3 regions of the Psychrobacillus psychrodurans genome follow, and region 3 is predicted to be linked to each of the others. Evidence: riboswitches for the same ligand, from Rfam matches in the RefSeq annotation. Region 3 holds a riboswitch; each other region holds the start of a gene.
The links. Region 3 has a riboswitch for cobalamin ahead of ACQCPR_RS01385 (ribonucleoside-diphosphate reductase subunit alpha). Riboswitches for the same ligand answer to the same signal wherever they lie in the genome.
Positions count from the first base shown of each region.

Region 1: another riboswitch for cobalamin. It lies ahead of ACQCPR_RS18240 (hypothetical protein); the one in region 3 lies ahead of ACQCPR_RS01385 (ribonucleoside-diphosphate reductase subunit alpha).
Region 2: another riboswitch for cobalamin. It lies ahead of ACQCPR_RS03300 (ABC transporter substrate-binding protein); the one in region 3 lies ahead of ACQCPR_RS01385 (ribonucleoside-diphosphate reductase subunit alpha).

Region 1 is NZ_CP189791.1:3,685,870-3,694,063, forward strand. Features, by position in the region: gene ACQCPR_RS18230 (AraC family transcriptional regulator) at 1-698, shown strand, start outside; gene ACQCPR_RS18235 (ABC transporter substrate-binding protein) at 799-1,743, opposite strand; gene ACQCPR_RS18240 (hypothetical protein) at 1,748-2,287, opposite strand; cobalamin riboswitch at 2,458-2,645, opposite strand; gene ACQCPR_RS18245 (VanZ family protein) at 2,738-3,211, shown strand; gene ACQCPR_RS18250 (hypothetical protein) at 3,214-3,591, opposite strand; gene ACQCPR_RS18255 (GNAT family N-acetyltransferase) at 3,606-4,112, opposite strand; gene ACQCPR_RS18260 (aminoglycoside adenylyltransferase domain-containing protein) at 4,115-4,912, opposite strand; gene ACQCPR_RS18265 (DegV family protein) at 5,056-5,904, shown strand; gene ACQCPR_RS18270 (GNAT family protein) at 5,894-6,664, opposite strand; gene thrS (threonine--tRNA ligase) at 6,863-8,062, opposite strand.
Region 2 is NZ_CP189791.1:661,978-670,171, reverse strand. Features, by position in the region: gene ACQCPR_RS03310 (adenosylcobinamide amidohydrolase) at 1-574, opposite strand, end outside; gene ACQCPR_RS03305 (FecCD family ABC transporter permease) at 576-1,559, opposite strand; gene ACQCPR_RS03300 (ABC transporter substrate-binding protein) at 1,564-2,532, opposite strand; cobalamin riboswitch at 2,656-2,796, opposite strand; gene argS (arginine--tRNA ligase) at 3,866-5,533, opposite strand; gene ACQCPR_RS03290 (DUF1934 domain-containing protein) at 5,534-5,953, opposite strand; gene ACQCPR_RS03285 (diguanylate cyclase) at 6,170-7,243, shown strand; gene speB (agmatinase) at 7,433-8,194, opposite strand, start outside.
Region 3 is NZ_CP189791.1:263,967-272,160, forward strand. Features, by position in the region: one part of gene ACQCPR_RS01360 (IS3 family transposase) at 1-75, opposite strand, end outside; one part of gene ACQCPR_RS01360 (IS3 family transposase) at 75-300, opposite strand; gene ACQCPR_RS01365 (DUF3953 domain-containing protein) at 877-1,110, shown strand; gene ACQCPR_RS01370 (hypothetical protein) at 1,167-1,448, shown strand; partial or broken gene ACQCPR_RS01375 (helix-turn-helix domain-containing protein) at 1,724-2,336, opposite strand; gene ACQCPR_RS01380 (DMT family transporter) at 2,451-3,332, shown strand; cobalamin riboswitch at 3,743-3,921, shown strand; gene ACQCPR_RS01385 (ribonucleoside-diphosphate reductase subunit alpha) at 4,114-6,339, shown strand; gene ACQCPR_RS01390 (flavodoxin) at 6,339-6,782, shown strand; gene ACQCPR_RS01395 (ribonucleotide-diphosphate reductase subunit beta) at 6,754-7,785, shown strand; gene ACQCPR_RS01400 (HAMP domain-containing sensor histidine kinase) at 7,844-8,194, opposite strand, start outside.

The DNA.
Region 1 (8,194 bases), 590 kb from region 3:
GAAGAAGACTCACTTTAGCTGCACAAGAACTGCTGAATACAGACAATAAAATTATCGATGTCTCCTACAAATTCGGCTACGACACTCCTGAATCTTTCACTAAAGCATTCCGTAAACAACACGGTATAACGCCTAGTGAAGCACGAAAAAATATAGGGAAAATAAATTCCTATAACCGCCTTGTTATTCAGGTAAATTTAAAAGGAGCTGAGCCAATGAAGTACAAAATTTTAGAAAAAGATAGCTTTCAAGCTGTCGGAGTGAAAAGAAGCTACAATTGTAAGAACGGAGAAAATACTCAAGGTATACCTTTGTTTTGGGATGATGTAAATGCGGACGGTACAGATGATTTGCTATTCCAATTAAACAACGGAGCAATTAAAGGTGTACTTGGTGTTTGCGTTGCAGACGAAGCATATCAAGAGAATAGCTTAATCGATTACTGGATTGCAGCAGATTATGTGGGCGAAGTACCAGAAAATTTATCAGCTATTACAATTCCGGCATCTAAGTGGGTTGTGTTCGAGGTACACGGTGCGATGCCAGATGCCATGCAAAATACATGGAAACAAATATATTCCGAGTGGTTTCCATCCAATCCATATGAGCCAGCAGGAACACCAGAATTAGAAGTATATTCTACTGACGACCCTACCAGCCCAAACTGTTATTCAGAAATTTGGATACCGATTAAATAACATCAAAAACCCGAGGAGCACAAATCCCTCGGGTTTCCATATAATATAGTTCTCATTTCCCAAAGTCATCTTGCCACAAATTTAAGACGAGTTTGGAATGTTAATTAAATAATTCTGGGTACACTGTTTTAGCAACCAGTTCTACTGCTTCACCAATACGCGGCCCAGGTCTAGATATAACGTCACCGTCTACTAAAAATACGGAGTCATTTTGTACAGCTGGGATCTTGTCCCAACCAGCACGAGATTTAATCTCGCCAGTTGCATCTTCTATATAATTTGAAGTTGTTAAAATAATTTCTGGATTTTTGGCAATAACATCTTCTTCTGATACACTAGTCCATCCTTCTTGATCGCTAAACACATTGTCGACAGATGCTGCAGCTAAAATTTCTTGCTGGAACGTTTTACTTCCCGTTGTATAAATATCTGGCGATGGGCTAATCTCATAATATACTTTTTTTAATACGGCAGCAGTTTCCACTTTTTCTTGAACTTCTTGAATAGTAGTTTGAATTGAAGTAATAATTTCCTGCCCTTTTTCCTCAACTCCCATTACTGTAGCCAGCTGCTTGATATCTCCGTATACATCCTCAAAAGAAGTCGCAGACTCAATAACAAAAACTTTTAATCCAGCTTCCTCTAATAGTTGTAAAGCCTCTTCTTGACCGATTGTATAAGCGATTACTATGTCAGGGTTCAGTTCTGTAATTCGTTCCGCATTAAATGCAACTGAATCAGATACTCGTTCAATTTCAAGCGCTTCCGCTGGATATGTATCATATTCTGTTGCACCTACAATTTTATCCCCTACTCCTAACGCAAAAAGAATTTCTGTATTGCTTGGTTGAAGAGAAACAATCGTTTCGGGTACTTCTTCAAATGCAACCTCATTACCAGCATCATCTGTTACTGTGTATTCTTTTACTTCATCTACTACTTCCTCTTGTTTCTCTACAGTTGGTGTTTCTTCTGCAGAACAGCCAACAAGTAAGAACGAAAATAGCAGCACTGCTAACCAATTAAATACATGATTTTTCTTCATATTATTATTCCTCCATTTGCTTCTTTTTTCTCATTGGATACGACTTACTGACAAATTGAATTTCTTCCACAGCATGATGTTTATTAACATAAACAGCCATAGCAAACAACACGTTTGCCAATAACTGTGCATAGTCAAATAAAATCTCAGGTACTTCCCTTTCTAATGAAACTTTATGTAGAGCTCTAACTGACTTCTTTGCTTCACTTCTACAAACGTGTAATTCACAAGCAGCAGTTGTACCTTGTGGTAGTACAAATATATCTACTCTTCCTTTTACTTCCTCCACATAGAAGTCGTACATATCGCTTAGAAACTGTAAATCACCTTCTGTTATGGCAACCTTACCTCGAACGGACCCGTTTAAATGGTAAGCCATTGGCGCCAAATACACTAGATCCTCGTAAACCTTTGGTACATCCTTGGTCAAAGATGCCGCTAATCCAATTCGTGTAGTCAATGAATCCGTTCGAATTTCAAAATCTACAGTAGAAGGAGTCTCACGCATAAATGGATAACAAATATAGCGGATATCTTTTTTCATCTTTTTACCTCCTCTCCTCTCGTTTGCGAACTTTCCGACATACAATACTTAGTTAGTTAACAGCACAAAAAAACGCCACCCAAATTAGGGCGGCGTGATACCTATTTATCGAGAAAATAAAAAAGAAAAATAGAAACGTGCCGTACAATCCCTTAACTTCCGAAGAGTATCTATACGTTCAAGAAAAGGCTGGTCTCCTGGCTCATGCATCCATTTACTCTAAGAACCTTCCCATTGACTAATCAACAGTGGTATTTTTCTTATTTCATCAGCATTTACAGTTGCGGAAACAGCTTCGGATTTTAACCGAATTCCCAAATTAAGCTAACAAGTTAGCACCTTTTCCCTGCGAAAATTATTCACTTACCACCAGTGTACCATAGCTATCTCTCTAACTGTAACAACAATTTCACACATGAGAATTCCTCGTTTTTATGCTAATGTCAGTATATGAAAAAACTTATACCTCTTTTACTTTTACTTGTTGTTGTATTTTTGGCATCAGGACAAACAGCTGAACAGCAATCTATGCAGGAAGTTTTAAAGGCATGGCTACCTAACAAACCTTTAGAGTCTTTTCTTTCTATATTTCAAGTTCCATATTGGGGTATTCTCGTTTCGGTGGAAGAGCGTGGTTACTATGCATTTTTAGAATTTTTGATACGAAAAGGAACACATTTCGTTTATTTTGGAGTAATTGCTTTAGCCATCTATATTGCACTATCAAGAATTAAGTATCGAAAGGCCACTGTGGTCGTAATTACTATGTTTCTTGCCATCGCTGATGAATTTCGTCAATCTTTTACAAGCGGTCGGACTGCTTCCCTTCAGGATGTCATATTGGATACATCCGGGGCAATTGTTGCTATATTGTTACTAACATTATATCAGTGGTACAAACAAAGAAAAAACGTTGCACAGTAAAGTCAACGTTTTTTCTTTATAAGTAAAACTAAACCAAACGACATAACCGCAACGAATGTGAGAATCAAATTAACGGGAAGGATAGGCTTGAATATAACTTTTTTATCAGTAATCTCATATACCCCAATTGGCTTAATGGAAAAAATACCTCCGCCTCCTTCTCCTTGTCCAATTGACACAGCCTGCTCTTCATCCAATTGCCCACCACTTCCTCCTCCCACAAAATAGTTTACTTTGGCAACAGGTAATACCTGCTTATTCTCCATAACAATGGGCTCTCCGTAAACTAACGCAACATCCTTCTCACGAGAAAACTTTTCAAAAATAGAGCGTACTGGTGCTTGAAACATCGGATATTTCAGTTCTGGTTTTTTAGTCATAATAATTCCACCCTCTACTCTAAAATAAGTGACATATGCTGTTCTTCGTAATAATTATCCCCTATCTTTAATGCCATCTCTTCTGTACCAAATACTTTAAAACCTAATTGAAGATACAGATTCTTGGCTGCCTTATTGCTTGATACGACAGATAGGTTTATCTTTTGAATTTCTTCACTTTCTTTGGAATGTTCAATTGCCATCTCCATTAACGCCTTGCCAATACCTTTTCCTCGGGCCTTTGGACTAATATACATAGCGAAAATATTAGCTCTATGCCTCATCTTTAAAGTACTTTCTTGTAATAGAGTAACTACACCAATTAATGTATGTTGTTCGAAAGCTCCAAATGTATAATTTTCCTTTACTTTAAAATTATCTTTTACTCGTTCAATTGGATTGTCCCGTAGAATCGCTTCCTCATAGCTCGTGCCAAAAGCTTCTGGGCTATTTTGCAATGCTTCTAGTCTTAACTCCCAATACGCACTCGCATCTTTACCTACTAATTGTCTAAACTCCATTCTTATACCTCCAGGAAATATTTATCATTACATAATTCATGCGCAAAAAAAACAAAATCTCGACAAGCTTCTGCACGGAAACTTTCTGTATTAAATAATGACTCAGTTTGTCTAGATGAACGTATTCTTAGACCCTCCATCAATAAAGGTTTCCACCGTTCAGGCAACGTGTCTATTCCGTTTTCTAATGCTATTTTCTTTGAAATAATCTCTTTTTTATCTAAAGAGTAAAGAATTCTACAAATAGTTGTCGTAGCAAATTCCACCATTTCATCTGAAACTGAACCCCTTATTTCTTTCGCCTTACTGTACCAATATTCATTAATATTATATTTTAATGTGTTGAAGACATCTTCCCATTTAGTAGCAATGCCAAGTTCTATAATTGGTGTTCCTTGTAGTACATTTCCGTACTCCTTTAAAACCCACCAGGTTATATGATTAATATCCCAATGACCAACCTCTAGACTTCCATCCGAATAGTAAGGATAGGGAGCTAAGACACTATTTGTTTTCCCTATGTCGGCCTTTAAAATATACATTCCATCCATACGTGCTCCAAGGTTTTCATTTGTTAATTGAACATGAATATCGTCCAGAATTTCTATTTCCTTTTTATTTGCCGTTCGCTTCAATAACACAATAAAGTCAATATCGCTTTTCTCCTGTTCAAATGCTCCTATTGCAGTAGAACCATAAATATAGACTCCTTCAATTAAATCCTTAGTTAAATATGTGTTCAATAAATGCAAAAAGACTTGCATTAATTTATGTACCTCCTGTGGTAATGTTTGCTTCATGATTCACTCTCCTTTGAAATTATGTTCAAAATATGTACTAGGCTTCGAAATACCTACAAAATATGACATATAACACTATTGCTAATATTAAGTCTGATGTAAATTAGCGCTAATAGGATTGCAAAAAAGGAGCCCTTAAAATTATGCAGAAAAAAGTTGCTTGGATTACTGATACCGCCGCTTTATTAGACCCAACTTTCATTGAAAAACATAATATTTATGTCCTTCCTTTGAATATCGTATTTGAAGATGGTGCTTTTAAAGAAACAGTTGAAATGACGCATGACGAATTTTACGACAAGTTAAGCAAAGCAAAGGTTCATCCAAAAACTTCACAGCCTCCAATCGGTGAAATGGTGCAATTATATGAAGATTTAAAAGCAAAAGGATACGACTGTGCCGTTGCTGTTCACACATCCAGTGAGTTGTCAGGAACCTATAATAGTTCACAAACTGCTTCAAAAATGGCAAACTTTCAAGTGTATTCAATTGACTCTAAAATAGGATCATATCCAATGGTCAAAATGCTAGAAGTCGGTAAGCGTATGATGGAAGAAAATCACGACATAGAGGAGGTTGTTGCTCATATTGAAAATATGACAAATAACTCCGAACTTTCCTTTATACCATCCAGCTTAACGCAACTCCATAAAAGTGGTCGTGTATCTGGAACAAAAGCTTTTCTAAGTAACCTTTTAAATATAAAAGTTGTTATTTCCTTTGATAACGGAAAAGTTGTGATGAAAGAAAAGGTTCGTGCAGATAAAAGAGCGAAGAATTATGTAATGAATTTGCTACGAAACGACATGAAAATTTCCAAAGTTCCAGAAGTTGCGGTTATTAATTGCAACAATACGATTGATGCTAGAACTTGGAAAGAAGAATTGCTACAAGAATTCCCTAAACTAAAAGTAGTTGTTCTTCCTCTTAGTGCTTGTGTTGGAGTCCACGCTGGTGAAGGAACAACAGGACTTAGCTGGGTTAGATATTAAAGAGTTTGTGCTGCGGCACATTCTCTTTTTTCAATAAGGAACAAATTGCCGCATCACAAAAATATCCCTTTTCAAACGCTGATTGCCTTAAAACTCCTTCATATACAAAGCCTGCTTTTTCTAGTGTCTTTTTTGAGGCTAAGTTTTCGGGATCATAGAGTGCTTCAATTCGATTTAACTCCATTGCCTCGAAACCGTAACGTAAAACAGGCTCTAAAACCTCAGTCATAACCCCTTTTCGCCAAAACTCTGGTGTCACTTCAAAACCAACTTCTGCTTTAAAATGTTCCTTCTCCCAATTGTGATAACCACAGCTACCAATAATTTTATTGTCTTCCTTCGTAGCAATTCCCCAGCGAAACCCCTCTTTTTTATGGTATCGCTTTTGCCAGTTTTCTATTAATACTTTTGCTTCCCTTATGTCCTTAAACGTATTTAAGTCATAATACTTGGTGACCTCGTCTTGTGAAAAATAATGATATACGTCCTTTGCATCACTTATTTCAATTGGGCGCAATAAAAAACGTTCTGTTTCCAATCTTGGAAATCTTTTTTTATGGTTATCATATAGAAAAAAAACTACAGATTGTGCTATAACAAATAACCCCGTCAGTGAACTTATAGATATACTAACCCAGACCTGGTCCGCAATTTTCCCGTTCCCAATTGGCCCTACTCTCGGCTGATACATAGAATAGATGCCCCATACATTACCAACTAGAATAGCAAGACCCCCAAATAACAATAACCACTTTCTCATAACTACCTCCTTACTCTGTCTTTATTCATTCGTTATAAAGTATGGAAACTCCTTTTCAATAATGTGAATACTTGTGCTCTTTTGAGTTATTAAGACAATTGGTACAGTATTTATTCACTTAAAGCTTATTTAGAATTGTCTATCCAGAAGGAGCAACAAACATTTATAGTAGCAGAGTTTAATTGCTGCACTCTAGGGCTATTTGTCTCCTCTTTTCAATTCCTCTATAAAAGCTGAAATACTCATCTCACCTAAAATACCTACTTTGTGTTTGCGAACAGAAACTGCATTATTTTCTCTTTCTTGATCGCCTACAATGAGCATATAAGGATGCTTTTGCATAGCCGCTTCACGTATCTTCAAGCCAATTTTTTCTACCCGATTGTCTACCTCCACTCGATATCCCTCTTGTTCTAGCTGTTGCTTTACCTCCTCCGCATACTCAATATGCGCATCGGCAATGGGTAATACCTTGACCTGGATTGGGGATAACCACAGCGGAAAGCTACCTTGAAAATGCTCCAACAAAATAGCCATGAATCGTTCAACGGATCCATAAATCGCACGATGGATCATAATTGGTTGTTGTAATTGATTGTTCTCGTCTATATACTGGCAACCAAACTTCTCAGGCATTTGAAAATCAAGTTGAATAGTCCCACATTGCCAACTACGTCCCAAGGCATCTAAAATATGAAAATCAATCTTCGGACCATAAAATGCACCATCTCCCTCATTTATTTGATATTCTACCCCCTTACTCTGAAGAACAGTTTCTAATGCTAGCTCTGCTTTACCCCACGCCTCTACTGACCCCATATAATTCTCTGGGCGCGTAGATAGCTCTACTTTATAGCTAAAGCCAAATTCTGAGTAAAATTCATCTACAAGATCTAGCACCTTTGCTAATTCACTTTCAATCTGCTCCTCCAAAACAAATAGATGAGCATCATCCTGAGTAAATGCTCGAACTCGTAATAATCCATTCAAAGACCCTGATAATTCATGGCGGTGGACCAGACCAAGTTCCGCATATCGAATAGGCAGCTCTCGGTAGCTTCTTCGTTTGCTATTAAAAATTAAGACAGCTCCTGGGCAATTCATTGGTTTAATCGCATACTTTTGATCATCTACGTCTGCAAAATACATATTTTCATGGTAGTGATCCCAATGCCCTGATTTTTCCCAAAGCTCCTGCTTCATCATAATGGGAGTTTTAATCTCTTGATAGCCTGATCGTTGATGCTTTTCTCTCCATAGATTTTCAAGTTCATTTCGCAGTATCATCCCTTTAGGTAGATAAAACGGCATACCAGGTGCTTCTTCCATCGACATAAACAGTTCTAATCTCTGCCCTAAATTTTGATGATTAACTCTTTCTTCTGATTTAACTGACATTTTAATTCCTCCAATTTAATTAAATTTCACCTAAAAAAAGACCACACCCATCCCAGTAAAGGGACGAGTGTGGTCGTGGTTCCACCCTAATTTGCAACACAAATAGATGCTTGCTCTCATATAAGATAACGG
Region 2 (8,194 bases), 400 kb from region 3:
TAGTGATTCCTTTTTCAATCGCCTGTGTTTTAATCGTATCAAGTAATTGTTTTTGATGTGCAATGTCTAGATGATTGGTCGGTTCGTCCAGTAGGAGTAAAGGTGCTTGTTGAGCAAGTGCTTGGGCAACAAATACACGTTGTTGTTCCCCACCAGATAATAGGTCTAGCATTTGATGCTCGTATCTTTCCATCGCTGTTAGCTGCATCGCTTCAACAACCGCCGTTTCATCTCCATCCGACCATGAAGAAAATAATCCACTTTGATGGGGATATCGGCCAAGTGCGATCGTGTCTCTCACAGAATGAGAAAATGCATGACTATGTAATTGTGGTAAAACCGCCATTTTTTTTGCAAGCTCTTTCGATGAATGAGACCTTAACGATTTCCCTTCAATCAAAACTTCTCCAGCCGCCATATGTAAAATACCGCTTATTACTTTTAGCAATGTAGATTTTCCGCTTCCATTTGGTCCAAGAATCCCAAGCATTTCACCTTTTCCAACTTCAAATGAGACGTTTTTAACGATTAATTTGTGATCATATCCACCCGATACATTTCTCACTTGTAACATATTAAATGCCTCCTTTTTTCCGTTGTCTAAAGAAAATAAATGCAAAAACTGGTGCCCCAATAAATGCAGTTATCACACCAATCGGTAGTTCAGTTGGAGAAATAATCGTACGAGACACTAAATCACAGATGATTAATAATGCTGCTCCATTTATGAAGCTAAGTGGTAACACGTGACGGTTATCGGAACCAAATAATAGCCTTGTCATATGCGGAACGACAAGCCCTACGAATCCAATCGTTCCAGATACAGCGACCGCTGTTCCTGTCAGCATGGAGCCGCCAATTAAAATCATCATTTTCCGCTTTTTCACATTGACCCCTAAATGCTGTGCACGTTCTTCTCCAAATAACATTGCATTTAACTCTCTTCTGTTTAACCACAATAAAATCGTGCCAATAACCACAAACGGCAATGCCATTTGAACAAAACTCCATCCGCGCATTGATACACTTCCGAGTAGCCATCCAATAATTTGTCTCAATTCTTCTCCTGTCAATGCAATCATTAACGAAATTACAGAACCTAAAAAAGAACTAAAAATAATTCCAGTCAAAATAATTGTTTCCATTTTCATCGAACGATCGACTAGCTTGGCAAATGTAATAACAAGTAGCATCGTAACTAGAGCCCCAATCATACTGAAAACAGGCAATGTGAATATTCCTAAAAACGGCACCGAAATACCGAAAAAGAGCGTAGCCACGGCGCCAACTGAGGCACCGGACGACACTCCTAACGTATAAGGATCGGCAAGCGGATTTTTTAATAACCCTTGAAATGCAGCACCTGCAATGGCTAGTGATGCACCTACTAGTCCTGCAAGCACCACACGTGGCATGCGAATTTTCCAAACGATATTGGTCGCGATTGCATCTGCTCCCGTATCCCATAATGTGCTGATCGGTACCTTTACGGATCCGACCGATACACCTAGCCAAATTGCTACAAAAAGAGCTATTATGGACAAGATGTAGCCGATCAAGGCTTTACTCACTAAAAGCCTCTGGATAAATTGCTTTCGCTACTTCTTCTAATCCCTCTGCAAGACGTGGACCTGTACGACTTGTTAGGTTTTCATCTACTTGTATAACTTCATTGTTTTTCACAGCTGTAATAGAATCGAACCCGTCACGAGCTTTCACGCTATCCACAATTCCTTCTACATAGCTATACATTACAATAATTACGTCCGGATTACGGTTAACAATTTCTTCTGGTTCTATTTTAAACCAGCCTTCTTGATCCGCTGCAATATTCTCAGCATTCACCATATCTAAGATTTCTTGCATGAACGTTTCTTTACCAGGTGTATAAATTTCCGGAACATCTGAAGTTTCAACGAATACAGTTTTCTTCGTTTCTACTTTTGCTACTTTCTCTTTAACTTCTGCTACTTTTGCTTTCATATCTTCTACAATTTGTTGTGCTTCCTCAGATTTACCAGTAGCACGACCAATTTCCTCAATTGTTGTATATGTTTCATTGAAGTCCGTTGCATTTTTCACTACGTATACTTTTACTCCAGCGTCGCGAATTTGTTGAAATCCAGCTTCACCTACACCCAAGGCAGATTCATGAGCAAATACAATATCCGGATTCATCGCTACGATCTTTTCCACGTTGAATTCCATACCACCGATTTTCTCTTTTTCAAGCGCTTCTTCTGGGTAGTTATCGTAATCATTAACTCCAACAATTTCATCATTTAATCCAAGTGCAAATAAAATTTCTGTATTACTTGGTTGCATAGAAACGATTGTTTTTGGTGCTTCCTCTAATGTAATCTCAGTACCGACTGCATCGGTCATTGTAATTGGGAAAGTTGTTTCATCTACTACTGTTTCTTGTTGTGTATTTCCTGTATTTTCTTCAGGTTTAACTTCTTCTTGTCCGCATCCTACAAGCAATAGAACTGCTAAAGCGGATGTCATCCATAACTGCCATAATTTCTTCATTTTACATTCCTCCTAATTAAGCCAATAAAAAATCTCCCATCCTATTGATGAGAGATAGATAGGTATAAATCTGCACGAAAATACAATGAGCCAGACCTACACCAAACCTATCCTCGTAGGTAACGGGCGTAAAGCATATAGGCAGGTTTTCTGACTTATGATGTGTTGCATCACATACAGTGGCGGGACCGTGCTGGACTTTAACCAGCTTCCCTTTTAACTCTAGCAATCCGTAACTAGAGCACCTCTATGCATTTATTTATTGATGTTGCTTTGTCTTCATTATACCTTATTTTTTATGACTGTCGACTTCGTTTTTTATTGTTGGCGTTTTGGTTTGGAGGTGAGCTCTCTCGTTCATATGCGTATCTCTCTCGTATAGCTAGGGATCTCTCTCGCATAAGAGGTGAGTTAACATATACTTGCTCTCGTTTGTTGTTTACTTGTTGTCACTGGACTTTTACTTATGTTCAAGATAGAAATACTTGCGAAGGGGTTATGAATACTTGCTCTTGAGATGCATTTACTTGCGGTTAGGAAGTTAATTATAATTTTTCAACTTGATAATTTGGAAATTGCTCTGATATAAGAGAGGAATTAACGTCTACTTGCTCTCGTTTGTCGTTTACTTGGTGTCACCGGACCTTTACTTGCGTTCAGGATAGAAATACTTGTGAATAGGCTAGGCTTACTTGCTCTTGAGAGGTATTTACTTGCATTCAGGAAGTTAATTCCAATTTTTCAACTTGATAATTTGGAGATTGCTCTGATATAAGAGAGGAATTAACGTTTACTTGCTCTCGTTTGTTGTTTACTTGTTGTCACTGGACTTTTACTTGCGTTCAAGATAGAAATACTTGTGAATAGGCTAGGCTTACTTGCTCCTGAGAGGCATTTACTTGCGTTTAGGAAGTTAATTCCAATTTTTCAACTTGATATTTGGAGATTGCACTATTATAAGAGAGGAATTAACGTTTACTTGCTCTCGTTTATTGTTTTCTTGCTGTCACTGGACCTTTACTTATGTTCAAGAAAGAAATACTTGCGAATAGGCTAGGCTTACTTGAGATGTATTTACTTGCGTTCAGGAAGTTAATTCCAATTTTTCAACTTGATAATTTGGAGATTGCTCTAATATAAGAGAGGAATTAACGTTTACTTGCTCTCGTTTGTTGTTTACTTGGTGTCACCGGACCTTTACTTGCGTTCAGGATAGAAATACTTGTGAATAGGCTAGGCTTACTTGCTCTTGAGCGGCACTTACTCGCGTTGTGGATATTAATTCCAAATGAACAGCATAAGAAAACCCTCAACCAAGGTCGAGGGTTTAGGATTACATTTGTTCAGGTGCAGATACACCTAGTAGGCGCAATGCATTTGAGATTGTTTGACGTGCTGCTGTTACAAGTGCAAGGCGAGCTTCTGATTGCGTCACGTTATCCGAATTCAGTACTTTATCCGCATTATAGAAGCTATGGAATGTCGTAGCTAATTCTTGGATATAAATTGCAATTCGGTGAGGTGCACGAAGTTTTGCAGCATCTGCAACTATTTGTGGGAAGTCACCAATTTTCTTCAGTAAATCTAATTCTTTTTCACTTTGCAATAATTCAAGTGAATCAGTCGACACTTTCATGCCTTGCGTTTCTGCTGATCGTAAAATTGAACAAATACGTGCATGTGCATATTGAGCGTAGAACACTGGGTTTTCATTAGATTGAGAAACAGCTAAGTCTAAGTCGAAGTCCATATGTGAATCACCTGATCGCATACCGAAGAAGTAACGTACTGCGTCTAGACCTACTTCTTCCACAAGCTCACGCATTGTAACAGCTTTCCCAGTACGTTTACTCATTTTCATTTTTTCGCCGTCTTTATATAGTTGAACCATTTGAATAATTGATACTTCAAGTTTTTCACGCTCATACCCAAGCGCCTCAATTGCCGCTTTCATACGTGGTATATAGCCGTGATGATCTGCTCCCCATATATTGATCAATTGATCGAATCCACGAACTAATTTATCTTCGTGGTATGCAATATCGGGCAATAAATACGTGAAAGAGCCATCACTCTTGATAAGTACACGGTCCTTGTCGTCTCCAAATGTAGTAGAACGGAACCAAGTTGCTCCTTCTTCTTCAAAAATATGACCGTTCGCACGTAATTTATCTAAAGCTACTTCAATTTTACGGTTCTCATATAAAGATGTTTCCGAGAACCAGTTATCAAAACCAACACGGAAATCAGCTAAGTCTTTTTGAAGTTTTGCAAGCTCTACTTTTAACCCATGTGCACGGAATGCTTTGTAGCGTTCTTCATCCGACATGGATACAAATTTTTCACCATGTTCTGCAACAAGAGCAGCTGCGATGTCGATAATATCCTGCCCGTGGTAGCCACCTTCAGGCATTTCTTTATCTAATCCTAAAGCTTGGAAATAACGAGCTTCAATCGAAATAGCTAGGTTATGAATTTGGTTTCCGGCATCGTTAATATAATATTCGCGAGCAACGTCAAATCCAGCAAAATCAAGCACATTACATAAAGAATCTCCTACAGATGCTCCACGGGCATGCCCTAAATGTAAGTCACCAGTTGGATTAGCTGATACGAATTCCACTTGAATTTTTTCTCCCGCACCTGAAGTTGAACGGCCAAAGTTTTCTTTTTCTGTAAGGGCAGCCTTTACTACATCTTGTAAGTAATCTTTACGAACCGTGATATTCATGAATCCAGGACCAGCGATATCAATCTTTTCCATCATTGTTCCTGACATATCAAGATTTTCCACGATTGCATCCGCCACTTGACGAGGATTCTTTTTCGCAAGTTTTGTTAGCTGCATTGCAATATTTGTTGCGTAATCACCATTTGCCTTATCTCTTGGTGTTTCAAGTTGGATTGCAGGAATTTGCTCTTCCGTTACAAGTTCTGCTTTTATAATTGCTTGTTGTAATGCGTCTTTAATGGATTGTTGTAGCTGTTCTACTGAGTTCATTTATTCCGCCTCCGTATAAATTAGTTCTAATGTATATGTACCAGCAACTTCTTCATTTATGATTAGCTCATATTCCACTTGAAAATGGCCATCATCAAAATGTAAATGCTTTGTATTTGTAGTAATTATAAGTGTTCCATATTGAGTATCGTAGCTACCCGTTTGTAGTTCTCCCCGTTCAAATGGCAAGCGCATCTTAACTCCACCACTTCGTAGTATCAACGCGGTCTGTCCACCTAACTTCACAGTCGTTCGAGTTTTCTTTTGATCTTGCATTTCTTCGTAAACTAGATAATACTGTTTACCTTTTAGTGTTAAAGTGCCTTTGATTTCTATGTTGATTGTTTCTTCTTGTACATTCGGATGACGAATTGTAGAAACTAGTCGTATATTTACTGTCTTTTGTAATGGAGTAGACATGCCTATCATCCTTTGTAGAAGTTTTATTTATGATTTCCTAAAAGCGATTATTGACCGCAACTGGAAGACAATTCACAATATCATATATTTTTTTACTATAACCTTCATATTATATCTTAATATTAAGGAATGTGACAACTAATCACTGAAAAAGTAATATACTATTCATACTCGAAAGGTTATAATGGACCGAGATATTTTAAGAAGGTGACCTTTGTGCTTATTGACTTTGTTATTAATTTTTGTATTTTGTTTACTTTTGCAATTCTTACCTATATTCCATTTCAAAATAAATTAAATGTTTATATACCATCTTATAATTACGCCCGATTTATACTTGGGATATTAAGCGGATTTACTGGTTGTCTATTAATGTTAACCTCTGTTAGCATTTCTGATTTCTTTATTGTGGATGGGAGAATGGCGGTTATTGCATTATCCGGTGTCTTAGGAGGGCCGTTTGCACCTATTATAAGCGGAACAATAATCGGGGTCTTCCGCCTATTCATGTACGGATATTCCACGAATGCACTGATTGCTGGTAGCAGCACTATCGTAATAGGACTAGTTATTGGACTTTGGAGTTGGAAGAAAACGATGACCTTTCAAAACGTCCCTTACTTTTTTGGATATTCCATCTTGCAAACTTCTATTGTTTTAGGTTTCTTAGGCAATTGGAAATTTGAAACGTGGTTGGCCATTATAAGCTTTATAGTATTTTCAGTCTTGTCGTTTTCCATTATTTTTGTCATTCTTAAACTACTTAGCTCTCTTTTTGAAAAGATAAAACATATTGAAGAGATGTCTGCAACAGACTATCTAACCGGCTTGAATAATAACCGGAAATTTCAAGAATGCACTCAACAGCTTATAGAAAATAATGAAGTATTTTCACTACTATTGTTGGATATTGACTATTTCAAAAAGGTAAATGATACATACGGACATCCTGTTGGAGATGAAGTATTGAAAGAATTAGCACTCCGAATAAAAGATACAAGTAAACCATTCGGAGGTATTGTTTCTCGAAATGGAGGAGAAGAATTTTCAGTCATCCTTCCAAATACTACAGATGATAAGAGCATAGAAATTGCAGATCTCATTAGATTATCAATTGAGAAAAACTTGTTCCTGATCTCAACAGGAGAAAAACTGAGTATAACTATTTCAGGCGGTATTAGTACTTACCCAGAAGATGCTATAACAACTCATGAATTGTATAAGCTTGCTGATGAAGCCCTTTACTTGGCTAAAACTTCTGGAAGAAATAAAGTAATACATATCAATTAGAATTAATAATGGAATGAAATTTTCAATTGAAACCACGAGTATATTGTTCACTAAAGTGACACTTATACTTGTGGTTTTATTTTCCCTAATCAAGTGATACTGATGGAGAGAAATAGTTAAGGCAGAATCCAGACTCATATTTAATCAATAAAAACGTGATGTCCTAATGACATCACGTTTTTATGTTTTCTATTTAACCCATCCTAAGATCATTTCGCGCAGAAGCTTCGAAGCTGTATTTACGGTCTGTTCCGAAGGATCATAATTCGGTGCTACTTCTACTAGGTCAAAGCCTACAACGTTTACACCAGAATTTGCAATTGCGTGAATAGAAGCCAATAGCTCACGGCTTGTGATTCCTCCGCAGTCTACTGTTCCTGTTCCAGGTGCGTGCGCTGGGTCCAGTACGTCGATATCGATTGTTACATAGACAGGACGCCCCTCTAATGTTGGTAGCACTTTTTTCAAAGGCTCTAATACTTCGAATTTATGAATTTGCATGCCGTTTTCTTTCGCCCAATCGAACTCCTCTTTCATACCAGAGCGAATTCCGAATGAGTAGACGTTTTTTGGACCGATGTATTCGGCGATTTTACGGATTGGTGTGGAGTGAGAAAGCGGTTCACCTTCGTATTCTTCACGTAGATCTGTATGCGCGTCCATATGAATAATCGCAAGATTGTCATAGTTATCTGCCACTGTTTTCATGACAGGCCATGACACTAAATGTTCGCCTCCCATGCCTACAGGGATTTTCCCATTTAGCAATAGTTGACGAATAAAACCCGATATTAAATCTAAGCTCTTTTCTGCATTACCGAATGGTAGTGGAATATCCCCTGCATCAAAATAGTTCACGTCATCTAGCTCGCGGTCAAGATACGGGCTATATTCCTCTAAGCCGATTGATGCTTCACGGATTCGCCCAGGGCCAAAACGCGAGCCAGGACG
Region 3 (8,194 bases):
CGCTTTCATTTGTAATGTAGTTGATCAGTTCTTCGTCCTCTATTTTCTCGCGAATATGGTCATAGCCTTTTTTAGGATTTCAAGCTCCTGTTTTAACCGGAGGTTTTCTTTTTGAATCATTTCTACATCGGATACAGTTAATTCCTTTGTCCCTTCGATTGTAGAGAACTGTTTAATCCATTTATAGATGGTTACTTCTGAAACACCATATTCGCTAGATAGTTGGCTGACCGGGGTACCTGAGCTGTGAAGCTCCACTACTGTTTGTTTAAATTCTTGGTTATACCGTTTTTTACTCATAATACAGACACGACCTTTCGTTAGTTCAATTTTATTGACTTAACCAAGATGTGTCCATACATCTATTCTACATTCAAGATGGTTAATAAGCGTCTCTGTTCTTACTAAACTAACAGGTGATTTACTTCAAGTAGTGTTAAGGCCTTTTTTTATTGAACTAAAGCGCTTAGTTCAATAATAGAATGAGAATTTTTATCTTGTATTTGACATATAAAGCGTAGTAAAAAAGCCGAAATTTAATCAGCTTTCTGTTTCTTGATTTTAATAACTCTGTATATATTTTTTAAAATCATTGCTGATAATACAAGGATTACAAATACTCTAGAAAATGTGGTGTTTAAGTCGTTGGATAATAATACGGCCATTAATACAAACAAGGATAAGATATATAAAATTCCGTTGGTTACTTCTGATTTAAACATGGTAGTATACCAACTTTCTAAATATTTATTATCTATTATACGTATCTGAAATCAACAAGTTTCAAAAGTTTAAATAATAACTAAGTATCAGTTCGACCATAGTGTGTAATAAAAGAGAAATTAAAGCTAAGATAATTTTAGGGGGGATATCTTGATGAAAATAACTAGAATTGTATTTGCAATAATTGCTTTTTCCTTATCAAGTTATAGTCTGATAAGTAGAGATTTTGATTTAATGCCGATTGTAATGATGTGCTTAGGGACATTTATGTTAGCGTCAGGATTATCCGAACTTCAGAAAGACCGAAAAAGATTTGAAGGGTATTTATTCATTATTGTTTCTTTATTTATTTTCACTGTTACCATAATGGGTTTCTTATTGAACTAAAGAAGCATATTAGCTAAATAAGGCGAACTATAAATACATTTTGAATGAGGGATAGTATGAACTACTACCAAATTATAAAAGAAGTAATTAATGATTGGGACCCAATGTGCCTTTTAAGTTACACATCTGAGGATGAATATGATCCAGAAATAAGTCGCATTGTATCGCACTTACCAACTGCATCTGTTGAAAAATTAGCTGGAGTTATACATGTAGTCTTTGGTGCAATGTTTTCGAGGAGTAGAGTACCTTCGATTAGTGATTGTTATCCAAGTGCCTTGAAAATTTGGAACAAAATTTATAATAATAAATTTCCAAATTTAAAAAAACGATATTAATCAAAAAGCAATATTATTCAACTAACAGGTGCTTTACTTCAAGAGGGAGTAAAGTCTTTTTCTTACTAAAGTAACGAAGCATTTTAGTTGAAGAAGAAATGCTGTAAAATTCGGATCCTAGTTGTGAAATCACCGGTCATGTTATTCAATCAGGCCAGATTGAATAACGCTTTTTTACGGGGCAGTTCCAAGTCGATATTTGATCGATTTTTGGGACTGCCCTTTTTATTGGTTAAAATCCCTCTTTCTTAAATATTTACATGGGGATGGGCTATTTAGATTAATGATGGAGTTAGGACGAATAATATATGATTCGATTCATCACTTTTGTTCAAAAACCGGTGTTTAACATTTGGTGGAATGCGCACGACATCTCCTTCATTTAGAAAGTATTCGGTGCCTTCCAGTTCGACATACGCTTGTCCTTTCATCACGACAGCAATTTCTTCTTGGTTATCGTGTGAATAGTGACTTTCAGTAGTACTTGCGTGTGCATTTAAATCCATTAGTAAGAGTTCAATATGTGCTTTCATGAAATCTGGTGTTAACACATCATAGACAATATGGTCACTATTCTCACGATATACTTTCTTTCGATCATGTTTTCTCGAAATGAGCGAATCCGTATCAATTTCATTAATGAAGAGGGTAAAAAGTGGTACATTTAATGCCTTTGCAATTAGTTTTAGTACACTTAAAGATGGATTTGCTTGTCCTCTTTCTATTTGGCTAATAAGTGAAGTGCTAATCCCAGCATAATCAGCGAACTCACGAATTGTCATACCACTCTTTTTACGATAATTTAATACGGTTTGTCCGAGACGATGATCATTCATAGTAAAACCCCTTTCTACAATAATGTATGTTTAACTCATTTTGTGCTGACATACTAAACAAAGCGAAATAATACTTTTTTCAATTACATAAATATTTTATACTTACCTTTGTACATTATAATAAATTAATTTTATTATTGTAAATAATTATCTAGGAGGACCAGAATTGAAATCTCCTCATATTTCTTACGCACTCTTATTTTTTGGCGTATTCGCATTATCGTCTTCAGCTATCTTTGTGAAATTAGCAGATGCACCTGCTACAATTACAGCATTTTATCGAATGTTTTTTGCGACTGTAATACTTTTTCCATTTTTATTAGTTAATAAAAAGAACCGACAAGAATTACGTTTGTTATCAAAAAAACAATGGGGACTCGGATTATTATCAGGGGCATTTCTAGCAGCACATTATGTATTGTGGTTTGAATCATTAAATTACACATCTGTTGCAAGCTCGACGGTTATTGTCACATTACAACCACTCTTTTCGATGATTGGCGGTTATTTTTTATTCAAGGAGCGTTTCAGTAAAGGGGCTATAATGGGCTTTCTTGTAGCGATTGCCGGAAGTATTGTCATTGGATGGCAGGATTTTCAAATTAGTGGGCTAGCATTATTTGGCGATATACTTGCACTTATTGCGGCAGGCATCATAACAGCTTACTTTTTCATTGGTCAGCATGTACGTAAAAGGCTATCTCTTATCCCATATTCAGTTATTAGTTACGGGAGCAGTACATTACTTTTAGGTGTTTTTGCTTTTTGTCAGCAAACACCCTTCTTTAATTACTCTGTACAAACATGGTGGTCCTTTATTGGATTAGCGTTTATTGCGACAATTTTAGGGCAAACAATTTTCAATTGGTTGTTGAAATGGCTAAGTACCTCCATTATTTCAATGAGTATATTAGGAGAGACAATTGGAACCTGTATACTCGCGTATTTCATTTTGGATGAAGTCATTTCTTTACAACAAGGTATGGGTATCGTACTTATCTTAATCGGTCTAGCATTATTTTTACTACAGAATAGAAATAAAGAATAAATAATAGAGACTAATTGGCGGTACGTGAATAGATTAAATTAAAACACATATTAGAATAATACCTTTTAATTAATAAACGCTCAAAATCTATAAAACTGCATAACAAAAGAGCCTCTGAAAAACCTCTAGGGTCCCTTTTCTTATTAACTTAATTTTAAGGAAGTATAAAGTGAAGTCAGAACTGTATAGAATCTGTTTGATACTTAAAACTCCTGAGAGGAAGGGGAGGTAGTTTAACAATGGGAAATATAATGTTGGAGCTATATTATATTATTTTAGTCACTTGAAAATAGTGAAGAAATTTTATACATATGGGACTTTTTATAGATTTCTTGTTTAATAATATATTATCTATTGCTCCTGTAAACACAATATGTTAGATTATATAAATGAACTAAACACAATATATAGTATGTTAACGATGAGAAGGTACCTTTATGGTTTAAAAGGGAATTCGGTAAAATGCCGAAGCTGTCCCCGCAACTGTAAGTGTGGACGACTGTTGGAATAGCCACTGCGAGCAATCGTGGGAAGGCCAACAGGAGAGTGAAACACGAGCCAGTAGACCTGCCTTTTCATCGGTAAGCAACACTTTCTTCGGGGGTTGAGAGGTGGGAGCGAAGGCCAATATCTCGAATGCTTGATATGTCTTGTTGTATCCTACACTTTTAATTTTGAGCGATGTCTCAGCCGAAGATGGCTGTGACATCGCTTTTTTGTGCTCTATTTCAAAGGGGAGTACCACATAAATGATTCAATTAAAAAATAGGAGGAATTCAAAATGACAATCATCTCAAACACTACTAAACAAGAAGTATTACATAATCTAATCAAAGAATTTGGGGAGGAAAAAATTGCTCCTCTTATAAAAACACATGAAAGATGGATGCAAAAGCACCCGGAAGGTACAATAGCTGCTTGGTCTAAGACAATGTCACTGGAAGCATTAAGTTTTCTAGATGAACAAGAAACTTATTGGACCTTTGTAGCAGCAAGAGTGCATTTAGCAGAGGTTTATGAACAAGTAGCTGAGAGAAGAAGCACAACTGCGGATGCAGTGTATACAAAATTTGCTAGTAATGTTCAACTGTTAAGTGAAAAAGGAATTTATGACAAACGTCTTAAACAAGCATACTCCCAGCAAGAATTAGAGCAGCTATCTGAAGTTCTCGTACAGGAAAGAGATTATTTATTTACTTATATCGGCCTTAAAACACTATTGGATCGGTATGTAGCGAAGAACTTTGATAAAACAATTGTAGAACTGCCTCAGGAACGCTGGCTTATTATTGCTATGACACTTATGAAAGACGAGCATGAAAATCGTTTAGAAAAAATAAAAGAATCATATTGGGCAATGAGTAATTTATATATGACAGTAGCAACACCAACACTTTCAAATGCCGGTAAACCTCATGGTCAGCTTTCTAGTTGTTTTATCGACACGGTAGACGATAGTCTTCAAGGTATCTACGATAGCAATACGGATGTAGCGACTCTTTCGAAATTTGGTGGCGGCATTGGTGTTTATATGGGTAAGGTGCGTAGCCGAGGGTCTTCCATTAGAGGTTTTGTTGGTGCTTCAAGCGGTGTACTTCCTTGGATTAAACAACTCAATAACACTGCAGTAAGTGTAGATCAGCTTGGCCAGCGTCAAGGTGCGGTGGCTGTTTATTTAGATGTTTGGCATAAAGATATTTTTACATTTTTAGATCTACGTTTAAATAACGGAGATGAACGCTTGAGAGCTCACGATATTTTTACTGGGGTGTGCTTGCCAGATTTATTTATGGAAAAAGTGGATGCTAGAGAGGAATGGCATTTATTTGACCCGCAAGAAGTTCGTCAGCTAAAGGGCTATTCGTTAGAAGATTTTTATGATGAAAAACGTGGAGATGGTTCCTTCCGCCAAAAATATGAGGAATGTGTAATCGATCATCGTTTGTCTCGAGAAACAGTTCCTGCTATCGATTTGATGAAGCGAATTATGCGCTCTCAGCTAGAGACGGGTGTTCCGTTTATGTTTTACCGCGATGAGGTCAATCGTAGCAATCCAAATAAACATGCCGGGATGATTTATAGTAGTAATCTTTGTACAGAAATTTTTCAAAATCAAAGCGCAACAACATTCGAGTCCATTCAAATAGAGGACGATATAATTGTCACTCGTCGTAAGCCAGGGGACTTTGTCGTATGTAATTTATCGTCTATAAATTTAGGACGAGCAGTTCCAGCGGATGTTTTGGAAAAGCTTATAAAAATTCAGGTTCGAATGCTTGATAACGTGATTGACCTAAACATGATTCCAGTTCCTCAAGCAGAACGGACGAATTCTAGATACAGAGGGATCGGTTTAGGAACGTTTGGATGGCATCATTTACTCGCACTTAAGAATATTCGCTGGGAATCAGATGAAGCTGTAGAGCTTGCAGATGCATTATACGAAAAAATTGCATACTTAACGATTAAAGCATCTGCGGAGCTTGCAGTAGAAAAAGGGGCATATCCATTATTTGAAGGATCGGATTGGCAAACGGGAGTCTATTTTGACAAGCGCGGGTACGAGAGCGAATCATGGAACGAACTACGAGAGCAAGTGAGTAATAATGGATTACGCAATGGTTATTTAATGGCAGTTGCTCCGAATTCGTCGACATCCATCATAGCTGGAAGTACTGCAAGTATCGATCCTATTTTCCAAAAGTCTTACTCGGAAGAGAAGAAGGATTATAAAATTCCGGTTACTGTACCAGATTTGAATTCTGAAACTACATGGTATTACAAATCAGCCTATTTCATCGATCAGCATTGGACACTTAAACAAAATGCTGCACGCGGACGCCATATAGACCAAGGTGTTTCGTTAAACCTATACGTGCAAAATACGATCAAAGCAAAAGAATTATTAGATTTACACTTAGATGCCTGGAATAGTGGACTGAAAACAACTTATTACGTTCGTTCTACATCCGTAGAATTAATAGATTGTGAGTCTTGTTCAAGCTAATGAAAGCTATCATTTGTTATCTAAGCTATAGCGGAAATACCGAGGAAGTCGCGGAACTATTGAAAGAGCAATTAAAAGCTAGCGATATCGATATAGATATGCATAGCATTGGCTATGGAGTGGTACCGAATTTGTTTGAATATGATCTTATTTTTATTGGAACTTTTACTTGGGATAGGGGAAGTACACCAGAGGAAATTAAGGACTTTGCAAAAGAAGTTGGAGGTAAGCCAAATAATGTCTATGTATTCGGCTCTGGCGACACACAGTTTGGCGGAGATGAACTGTTTTGTAATGCTGTAGAAAAATTAGTTAATTTCTATAACAGTGGTTATCCAGGTTTAAAAATTGAGCAATCGCCAAGAGGTAGCCAGGAGCAGCTGGTAAGTAAATGGTTAGAAGGAGTTTTGGAACATGCAGAAGGCAAAAACATTAGATCCTAGAAATCCAAATAAATCGACAGGAATTTTCAATGGTAGGTCAAGTGGAATATTAAATTGGAACGATATTGCGTATCCCCACTGGCATAAGATGTACAAGCGTTTGTTAGGTAACTACTGGCAGGCAGATGAGATCAATATGTCAAACGATATTAAGCAGTTCGCGAGCCTTAGTACATCAGAACAAGATGCTTATTTGAAGATTATTGGCTTGCTTGCAACATTGGATGCACCTCAAACACGCACTGCTCTGCTATTGTCGTTATACGCAACCGATTCGTCGGTTCAATCGATTATGGCAGTCATAGCGCAACAGGAAGCGGTACATAATGAAAGCTATTCCTATGTTTTATCTTCTATAGTTTCGCTGGATCAACAAAATAAGGCATTCGAATTTGGAAGAACCGACAAAATTTTACTCAAGCGTAATCAAAATATCGCGAAGTATTATAATGACTTCGTAGAAAACCCGACTACAGAAAATATATTAAAAACGCTAACGTACACAACTCTGCTAGAAGGTTTATTTTTCTATTCAGGCTTTGCCTACTTCTATAATCTTGCTAGATACAACAAGATGGTAGGGACTTCTACAATGATCAGCTATATTAACCGAGACGAACTAGAGCATGGTCGATTTATATCCGAACTATTTAGAGCAACACTATCTGAAAACCCAGAACTGAATAACGAAGAAATGATTGAATGGGTATACGAGCAATATAAAGAATCCGTAGAATTAGAAATAGAGTGGTCGCAATATGTACTAGCGGATATTGAGGGAATCAATTTAGAAGAAATGCATGGGTATATTAAATACCGTGCCAACAAAATGCTGAGACTAATTGGGCTTAATGAAATCTATCCCGAATATGTGGATAATCCGATGAAATGGATACGTGCGTATGCAGATAATATTGATGGAACAAAAACAGATTTCTTTGAACAAAAGTCTCGCCAATACGTAAAAGTAAATGCCATTGATAATGGATTTGATGACCTATAAGTAAACAAGCGTCTATGAGTCACTTTTGACTTATAGACGCTTTTTTTTAAAAATACTCTTATGTTGTAGAGGGTAATGTTATGGTTACAATTGTGCCAAACTCACTCGATTTTACCTGAATGTCTCCGTTATGTGCTTCTACAAGTTGTTTTGCTATAGCAAGACCAAGGCCTGTTCCCGAAACTTCAGTAGTTGTATTTGTTCCACGATAGTAACGATTGAATAGATTTTCTAATTCCTCTATCGGAATTCCTTTTCCTTCATCTTTAATAGTTAACAACACATTATCTTTATTTTGTTCAATTATTAAAAGTACTTTTGTTCCTTCCGGTGTATGTTTAATGGCATTTCCTACTAAATTATCGAGCACTCGTTCAAATAGCTTTGGATCAATATAAACTTGTGCACC